2 regions of the Roseateles sp. L2-2 genome follow, and region 2 is predicted to be linked to the other one. Evidence: predicted binding sites of a transcription regulator. Region 2 holds the regulator's gene; the other holds the start of a gene.

Region 1 (3,927 bases), 2.7 Mb from region 2:
CTTCACCGACAGGTTGCCGAAGCAGGGCTCGATCGACGCGTCGACGCCGATGATGTTGGAGATCGTCGCGGTCGGCGCGATCGCCACGCAGTTGCTGTTGCGCATGCCGTCGCGGGCGATCTTGGCGCGCAGCGCGTCCCAGTCCAGCGTCGACGAACGGTCCACGTCGACGAAGCCGCCGCGGGCTTCGGCCAGCAGGTCCAGCGAGTCGATCGGCAGGATGCCGCGATCCCACAGCGAACCGCGGTAGCTGCTGTAGCGGCCACGCTCGGCGGCCAGCTCGGTCGAGGCCCAGTAGGCGTGGTAGCAGACGGCTTCCATCGAACGGTCGGCGAACTCGACGGCGGCGTCGGAGGCGTAGGGCACGCGCAGCTGATACAGCGCGTCCTGGAAGCCCATGATGCCCAGGCCCACCGGACGGTGACGCAGGTTCGAATCGCGCGCCTTCTTGACCGCGTAGTAGTTGATGTCGATGACGTTGTCGAGCATGCGCATCGCCGTCGACACCGTCTTCTTCAGCTTCTCCTGGTCGATCTGGCCGTCCTTGACGTGCTGCGACAGGTTGACCGAGCCCAGGTTGCAGACCGCGATCTCGTTGTCGTTGGTGTTCAGCGTGATCTCGGTGCACAGGTTGGACGAGTGCACCACGCCCACGTGCTGCTGCGGGCTGCGGACGTTGCAGGCGTCCTTGAACGTGATCCAGGGATGGCCGGTCTCGAACAGCATCGTCAGCATCTTGCGCCACAGGTCGCGGGCCGGCATGCGCTTGTAGAGCTTGAGTTCGCCGCGGTCGACCTTGGCCTCGTACGCCTCATAGGCGGTCTGGAAGGCCTTGCCGAACAGGTCGTGCAGGTCCGGGCAGGTGGACGGGCTGAACAGCGTCCAGTCGCCGCCTTCGATGACGCGCTTCATGAACAGGTCGGGAATCCAGTTCGCCGTGTTCATGTCGTGGGTGCGGCGGCGGTCGTCGCCGGTGTTCTTGCGCAGCTCGAGGAATTCCTCGATGTCCAGATGCCAGGTCTCCAGGTACGCGCAGACGGCGCCCTTGCGCTTGCCGCCCTGGTTGACGGCGACGGCCGTGTCGTTGACCACCTTCAGGAACGGGACGACGCCTTGCGACTTGCCGTTCGTGCCCTTGATGTGCGAACCCAGCGCGCGGACCGGGGTCCAGTCGTTGCCCAGGCCGCCGGCGAACTTCGACAGCAGCGCGTTTTCCTTCAGCGCTTCATAGATGCCGTCCAGGTCGTCGGCCACCGTCGTCAGGTAGCAGCTCGACAGCTGCGAGCGGCGCGTGCCGGCATTGAACAGCGTCGGCGTGGAGCTCATGAAGTCGAAGGTCGACAGGACTTCGTAGAACTCGATGGCGCGGGCTTCGCGGTCGATCTCGCCCAGGGCCAGGCCCATCGCGACGCGCATGAAGAACGCCTGCGGCAGTTCGATGCGGGTGCCGTCGACGTGCAGGAAGTAGCGGTCGAACAGCGTCTGCAGACCGAGGTAGTCGAACTGCAGGTCGCGTTCGGCCTTCAGCGCGGCACCCAGCTTGACCAGGTCGTACTGCTGCAGCTTCTCGTCGAGCAGCTCGGCCTGCACGCCCTTCTTGATGAAGCCGGGGAAGTAGTCGGCGTACTTGGTGGCCATCTCGGCCTGCGTCGCGTCCTCGCCCAGGATCTCGCGGCGGATCGTGTGCATCAGCAGACGCGCGGTGGCGCGCGTGTAGCCGGGATCCTTCTCGATCAGGGTGCGGGCGGCCAGGATGGCGGCCTTGTAGACCTCGTCGATCGGCACGCCGTCGTACAGGTTGCGCTTGGTCTCGGCCAGGATCGGGTCCGGCTTGACGTCGGCGCCCAGGTTCTCGCAGCTCGACGAGATCAGCGCGGCCAGCTTGTTCAGGTCGAGCGGGACGCGCACGCCGTTCTCGGTCACCGAGATGCCGGACTCCAGCACGGCGGCCTGCTGCTGCTCGCCCTGGCGGGCACGCTCCTGCGTGCGACGCTCGCGGTACAGCACATAGGCGCGCGCCACTTCATGATGGCCGCCGCGCATCAGCGCCAGCTCGACGTGGTCCTGCACATCTTCGATGTGGAAGGTGCCGCCGGCCGGACGCGAACGCAGCAGGCCGCGGGTCACGGAGTCGGTCAGCGCGTCGACGGTCTCGCGCACGCTGGCGGAGGCGGCGCCGCTGGTGCCGTGCACCGCGAGGAACGCCTTCATCATCGCCACCGCCACTTTGCTGGGCTCGAAATGCACCACCGCGCCGTTGCGGCGGATGATCTGATGCTGCGGGAAGCTGGCCGAAGCGGCGGCGGACTCGCGGGGAGTCTGCGCCAGGCCCGTTTCAGCGGTCGGTGTGGCGGCGACAGTCTGCATGGGTTCCTCGTTCTGGTCTGAAAACAAAAAAAGCTGCGCCCGGCCCGGCTTTTCCGAAGGGCCAAACATCAGGGGGTCAGGTGGTGCTCGCGATGCTGAGGATGCGCCTTGGCTTGGTGATTCCGCTCCTCCGGCTGAGGGGCCGGCACTGCGGACAAGACTTCTGATGGAGCATTCATCGCCGTGTTTGCGAAGTCAGCAGGATAGCATGCAAAACACTATATCTAGTGGTTGCGGGACCTTCAAGGAACTAGCGGTAGCGTCACCTCCCCTTGACGCCCGCCACCCGCTGGGCTAGCCGGAAGACCTGACCCCGCACACCCCCGATGGATTCGCGCATCCCCCGCGGAACGCGAGGATCCACGCGGTCTGGCGGCCCGAATGCGCCGCGAACGCCCATGGTTGCTGCGCTTGCGACGATGGCAATCCGATGACGACTTCGCAAGGTGTCCCCAGGGGGTAGGACAAGTCCGGATGAGGACCTTCCCCTAGCCGCCACCAGCGGTGGGGTCATGGTCGCCATGCGCGCATCTCCAGGTCGGAGCGCGCACATTTCGGACCGCCCAGTTGCGGGGGACGGGTGGAAACGTCAGGACTCGTCGCCGCCGATGGAGATGGCCAGACGGGCCATCCGATAACGCATCTGGCGCAGCGAGAGGCCCAGGCTCGCACCGGCGGCCGTTCGGTTGTTGCGATGTCGCTCCAGCGCGCGCAGAAGGATCTGCTTCTCGACCTCGTCCAGATAGGCCGCGAGATCCGACGGCAGCGACGCACCGCCCGCCAACTCGGCAGGCAAGGTCGCGGCCAGCATCGCCTCGACACCGCCGAAGGCAGCATCGGTCGGCGCATCGTCCAGGCCCAGCACGCTGTCGGGCAGACCGAGATCGGCCAGGTCGATGCCGTCGCCGCTGGACAGCGCCAGTGCACGATGCAGCAGGTTCTCCAGCTCCCGCACATTGCCGGGGAAGCTGTAGCGCGAGAGCGTCGCCAACGCCGCCGGCGTCAGCACGGGCACCGGCTCGACGCCGGCATCCGCGGCGATGCGCAACAGGATCCGCGCGCTGATCGGCGCCAGGTCCTCCATGCGCTCGCGCAGCGGCGGGACGCGGATCTGGATGACGTTGAGCCGGTAATACAAGTCCTGACGGAACCGTCCGCCCGCGACCTCGGCGGTCAGGTCCTTGTGCGTCGCGCTGAGGAGCCGGACGTTGACCGGCACCTCGGCCACAGCGCCGACCGGTCGCACGGAACGCTCCTGCAACGCGCGCAGGAGCTTGGACTGCATCGCGATCGGCAGGTCGCCGATTTCGTCGAGGAAGAGCGTGCCGCCCTGCGCGGCCTGGAAGAAGCCCTCGCGGTCCTCGCTCGCACCGGTGAACGCGCCCTTGCGATAGCCGAAGAATTCGGCCTCCAGCAGTTGCTCGGGGATCGCGCCGCAGTTGACCGCGATGAAGGGTTGGGGACGACGCGCGCTGACGTCGTGGATCGCGCGCGCGACCAGCTCCTTGCCGGTGCCGGATTCGCCGTTGATCAGCACGGGCGCCATGCTGCGCGCGACCT
Region 2 (3,927 bases):
GGGCTTCGCCGTCGTCGCCGTCGGGCTGGTCTTCGCCAGCCAGGCCGATCTGCGCCAGCAACTGGAAGGCCAGGTGCTGGGATGGCTCAACGCCCGCCACGAGGCGCGCGTCGAGGCCTCCGGCGACGTGCTCGCCCTGATGGCCGAGCCCGACGCGATCAGCCGCGCCACCGCGGTCGATCCGAAGGAGCTCACCCGCCAGCAGGCGCTGGTGGCCAACTACCTGGCCCGGCGCTACCGCGTCGCGCCGGAGCCGGTCAGCCGCTTGGTCAAGGAAGCCTGGGAAGTCGGCCAGCGCGCCCGCGTCGAGCCGACGCTGATCCTGTCCATCATGGCGATCGAATCGGGCTTCAACCCCTTCGCCCAGAGCGCCGTCGGCGCCCAGGGCCTGATGCAGGTGATGACGCGCGTGCATGACGACAAGTACGAGGCCTTCGGCGGCAACTTCGCCGCCTTCGACCCCGTCACCAACCTGCGCGTGGGCGTGCAGGTGCTGAAGGAATGCATCCAGCGCGCCGGCAGCCTCGAGGAAGGCCTGCGCCGCTACGTCGGCGCGGCCAACCTGCCCGACGACACCGGCTACGCCTCGCGCGTGCTGGCCGAGCAGGACCTGCTGAAGGCCGTCGCCCAGGGCCGCAATGTCAGCCCGTCGGCGCCGCGCCCGATCCGCGAGCCGGCGTCCGCACCGGCCTCGACCGGCGAACAGGTCGCCATGACCGCCGTGATGCGCTGATCGTTCGAGCCGCGCCTTCGAGGCGTTTCTGAAAACGGGTTCCCATCGGAACCCGTTCTTCATTGGGCGAAGCCTTCGCCCCCTCTACCCCCACGGCCGTGGGAACAATGTCACGGGATGGCCTGCGCCCCTCGACGGTGCGGCTACACTGCGGGCTTCGCGCAACTGGCGATCAGGGCGCCCTGCCCGGAGACGATCCTGTCTCCGCACAGGCGTCGCCCGAGGTGGGCCACCACCGGGAAGCGCGAACGGCCGGGGACGTCTCCGGCTGTCCGTGCCGTTCGCCTGGGCCGCCGTCGTTCCGACATCCGTCGCCGCCTCGCCGCCTCGCCGTCATCCCGACCCGCGAGCGCGCCGATGCGCTGCCGGGCGGGCGGGCGGCGCCAACCCTTGAGCCGACATCATCATGTTTGACCGCACCCAACAGACCCTCGCCACCGTCGATGCCGAAGTCTTCGCCGCCATCCAGCAGGAGACCCGGCGCCAGGAAGACCACATCGAGCTGATCGCCTCGGAGAACTACACCTCCCCGGCGGTGATGGAAGCCCAGGGCAGCCAGCTGACCAACAAGTACGCCGAGGGCTATCCCGGCAAGCGCTACTACGGCGGCTGCGAGTACGTGGACATCGTCGAGCAACTGGCGATCGACCGCCTGAAGCAGCTCTACGGCGCCGAGTTCGCCAACGTGCAGCCCAACAGCGGCTCGCAGGCCAACCAGGGCGTGTTCTTCGCGCTGCTGCAGCCCGGCGACACCATCATGGGCATGAGCCTGGCCGAAGGCGGCCACCTGACCCACGGCATGGCGCTGAACATGAGCGGCAAGTGGTTCAATGTCATCTCCTACGGCCTGGACGCCAAGGAAGCCATCGACTACGACGCGATGGAAGCGCTGGCGCGCGAGAAGAAGCCCAAGCTGATCATCGCGGGCGCGTCGGCCTACTCGCTGCGCATCGACTTCGAGCGCTTCGGCAGGATCGCCAAGGAGATCGGCGCCTACTTCATGGTCGACATGGCGCACTACGCCGGCCTGATCGCCGCGGGCGTCTACCCGAACCCGCTGCCGCATGCCGACGTCGTGACCTCCACGACGCACAAGAGCCTGCGCGGCCCGCGCGGCGGCATCATCCTGACCAACGACGAGGCGATCGCCAAGAAGATCAACTCCGCGATCTTCCCCGGCATCCAGGGCGGCCCGCTGATGCACGTGATCGCCGGCAAGGCGGTGGCCTTCAAGGAAGCGCTGACGCCCGAGTTCAAGGCCTACCAGCAGCAGGTCGTCGCCAACGCCAAGGTGCTGGCCGACACGCTGATCGAGCGCGGCCTGCGCATCGTCTCCGGCGGTACGCAGAGCCACGTGATGCTGGTGGACCTGCGTCCGAAGAACCTGACCGGCAAGGAAGCCGAGGCCATCCTGGGCGCGGCCCACATGACCTGCAACAAGAACGGCATCCCGAACGACCCGCAGAAGCCGATGGTCACCAGCGGCGTGCGCCTGGGCACGCCGGCGATGACCACGCGCGGCTTCAAGGAGGAGCAGGTCCGCAAGACCGCCCACCTGATCGCCGACGTGCTGGACAACCCGCACGACGAGGCCAACCTGGCCCGCGTGCGCGAGCAGGTGGCCGAACTGACGCGTCAGTTCCCGGTCTACCGCTGAAGCGGGTCCGCGGCGCATGCGATGCCCGTTCTGCGGTCACGGCGACACGCAAGTGTCGGAGACCCGGGAGTCCGACGAAGGCGACGTGGTGCGTCGCCGCCGTCGCTGCCAGTCCTGTGACAAGCGATTCACGACCTATGAGCGCGCGGACATCGCGCTGCCCATGGTCGTGAAGAAGGACGGCACGCGCGCCGAGTTCGACATGGGCAAGCTGCGCGCGTCGATGACGCTGGCGCTGCGCAAGCGGCCGGTGAGCATCGAGCAGATCGACGCCGCGCTGGAGCGCATCCAGGAGAAGCTCCTGAGCACGGGGGTGCGCGAGATCCCGTCGACCAAGCTGGGCGAGCACGTGATGCGCGAGCTCAAGCGGATCGACAAGGTCGCCTACGTGCGCTTCGCATCGGTGTACCGCTCGTTCGAGGACGTCGACGAGTTCCGGCAGTTGATCCGCGACATCTGAGCGAGCGCTGAGTGACGGCTCGGCGAACGCCGAACGAGCGCTGAGTTCGTCAACGCGTGGTCTGGGATCACGCGCCCTTCACGAGCATTTCAGGCGTATCCCCCATCGCCGCCTTTTCGCTCGTGGTCTGCCCGATTTCTCCCCCAAAAGCCGGCCCCCTTCAGCGGGTCGCCGCTTCCCTCCTGAAGGCGAAGCGGAATACGGGCCATCTCCCTAGAGTTCTCAGCAACTCTTCGGGAGATCTTCCTTGCAGCCCTCCGCGTCCCCGCTTCCCCGCCCGCTTCCTTCAGCGTCGGCGGCGCCCGTTGCCCCAGTCGCACCTGCAGCCGCGCCACGTGGCATCAGCCTCATCGAGATCCTGGTCAGCCTCGCGCTCGTGACCTTCGTGGCCCTGCTGGCCGCGCCCGACCTGCGCGACTGGCTCTGGCGCCAACGGCTCGCGAATGCCGCGCAGGCCGTCCTCGGCGACCTCCAGCTCGCCCGCAGCGAAGCGATCCAGGGCGCGCGCAATGTGATCCTGCGCTTCGGCGGCGATGCGTCCGCCGTCAGCGGCAGCGGCAGCGGCCGCTGCTATGTCGTGCATACCGGCGCCGTCGCATCGGGCGTCTCCGGCGCCACCGTGCCCGCCACCGCGCCCGCCGCCAACTGCGATTGCCGGCTGGACGCCCCGCCTGTCTGCGATGGCGGCGCGCAGGCGATCAAGCAGACGCGCTGGCAGGGCGGCCGGGGCCAGGCGGAGATCGTCTCGAACGTGCCCTCGATGCTCTTCAGCGGACGCCAGGGGACCGTGTCGGTGAGCGGCACGATCGAGGTCCGCATGACCGGCATCGGATCGGTCCGCCACATCGTCAGCATCACGGGGCGCGTGCGCAGCTGCACGCCCGACGGCGCGCTGAGCCGCCTGCCGAGGTGCGCATGAAGACCCCCACCACCGCGGGCGTCACCGCGAGCACCACCCCGGGCATCACCGAATGCGTCGCCGCGCACCTCAGCGCCCGCATGAAGACGCCGGGCCGGCAGCGGGGCTTCTCGCTGATCGAGCTGCTGACCGTGCTGGCGATCGTCGCCGTGCTGGCG

What was found. Region 2 encodes NrdR, which represses ribonucleotide reductase genes. Its sites were predicted from a motif close to CACNANATNTNGTG; they were not measured.
Region 1: ACQZ13_RS25570 (ribonucleoside-diphosphate reductase subunit alpha) is a predicted target of NrdR. The motif match lies at 2,584-2,597, and genes of this name have one in related genera.

What each region holds. Positions count from the first base shown of each region.
Region 1 is NZ_CP192509.1:5,719,254-5,723,180, forward strand. It holds gene ACQZ13_RS25570 (ribonucleoside-diphosphate reductase subunit alpha) at 1-2,367, opposite strand, end outside; gene ACQZ13_RS25575 (sigma-54-dependent transcriptional regulator) at 2,957-3,927, opposite strand, start outside.
Region 2 is NZ_CP192509.1:3,043,138-3,047,064, reverse strand. It holds gene ACQZ13_RS13670 (lytic transglycosylase domain-containing protein) at 1-733, shown strand, start outside; gene glyA (serine hydroxymethyltransferase) at 1,140-2,390, shown strand; gene nrdR (transcriptional regulator NrdR) at 2,407-2,850, shown strand; gene ACQZ13_RS13655 (pilus assembly FimT family protein) at 3,227-3,769, shown strand; gene ACQZ13_RS13650 (type IV pilin protein) at 3,766-3,927, shown strand, end outside.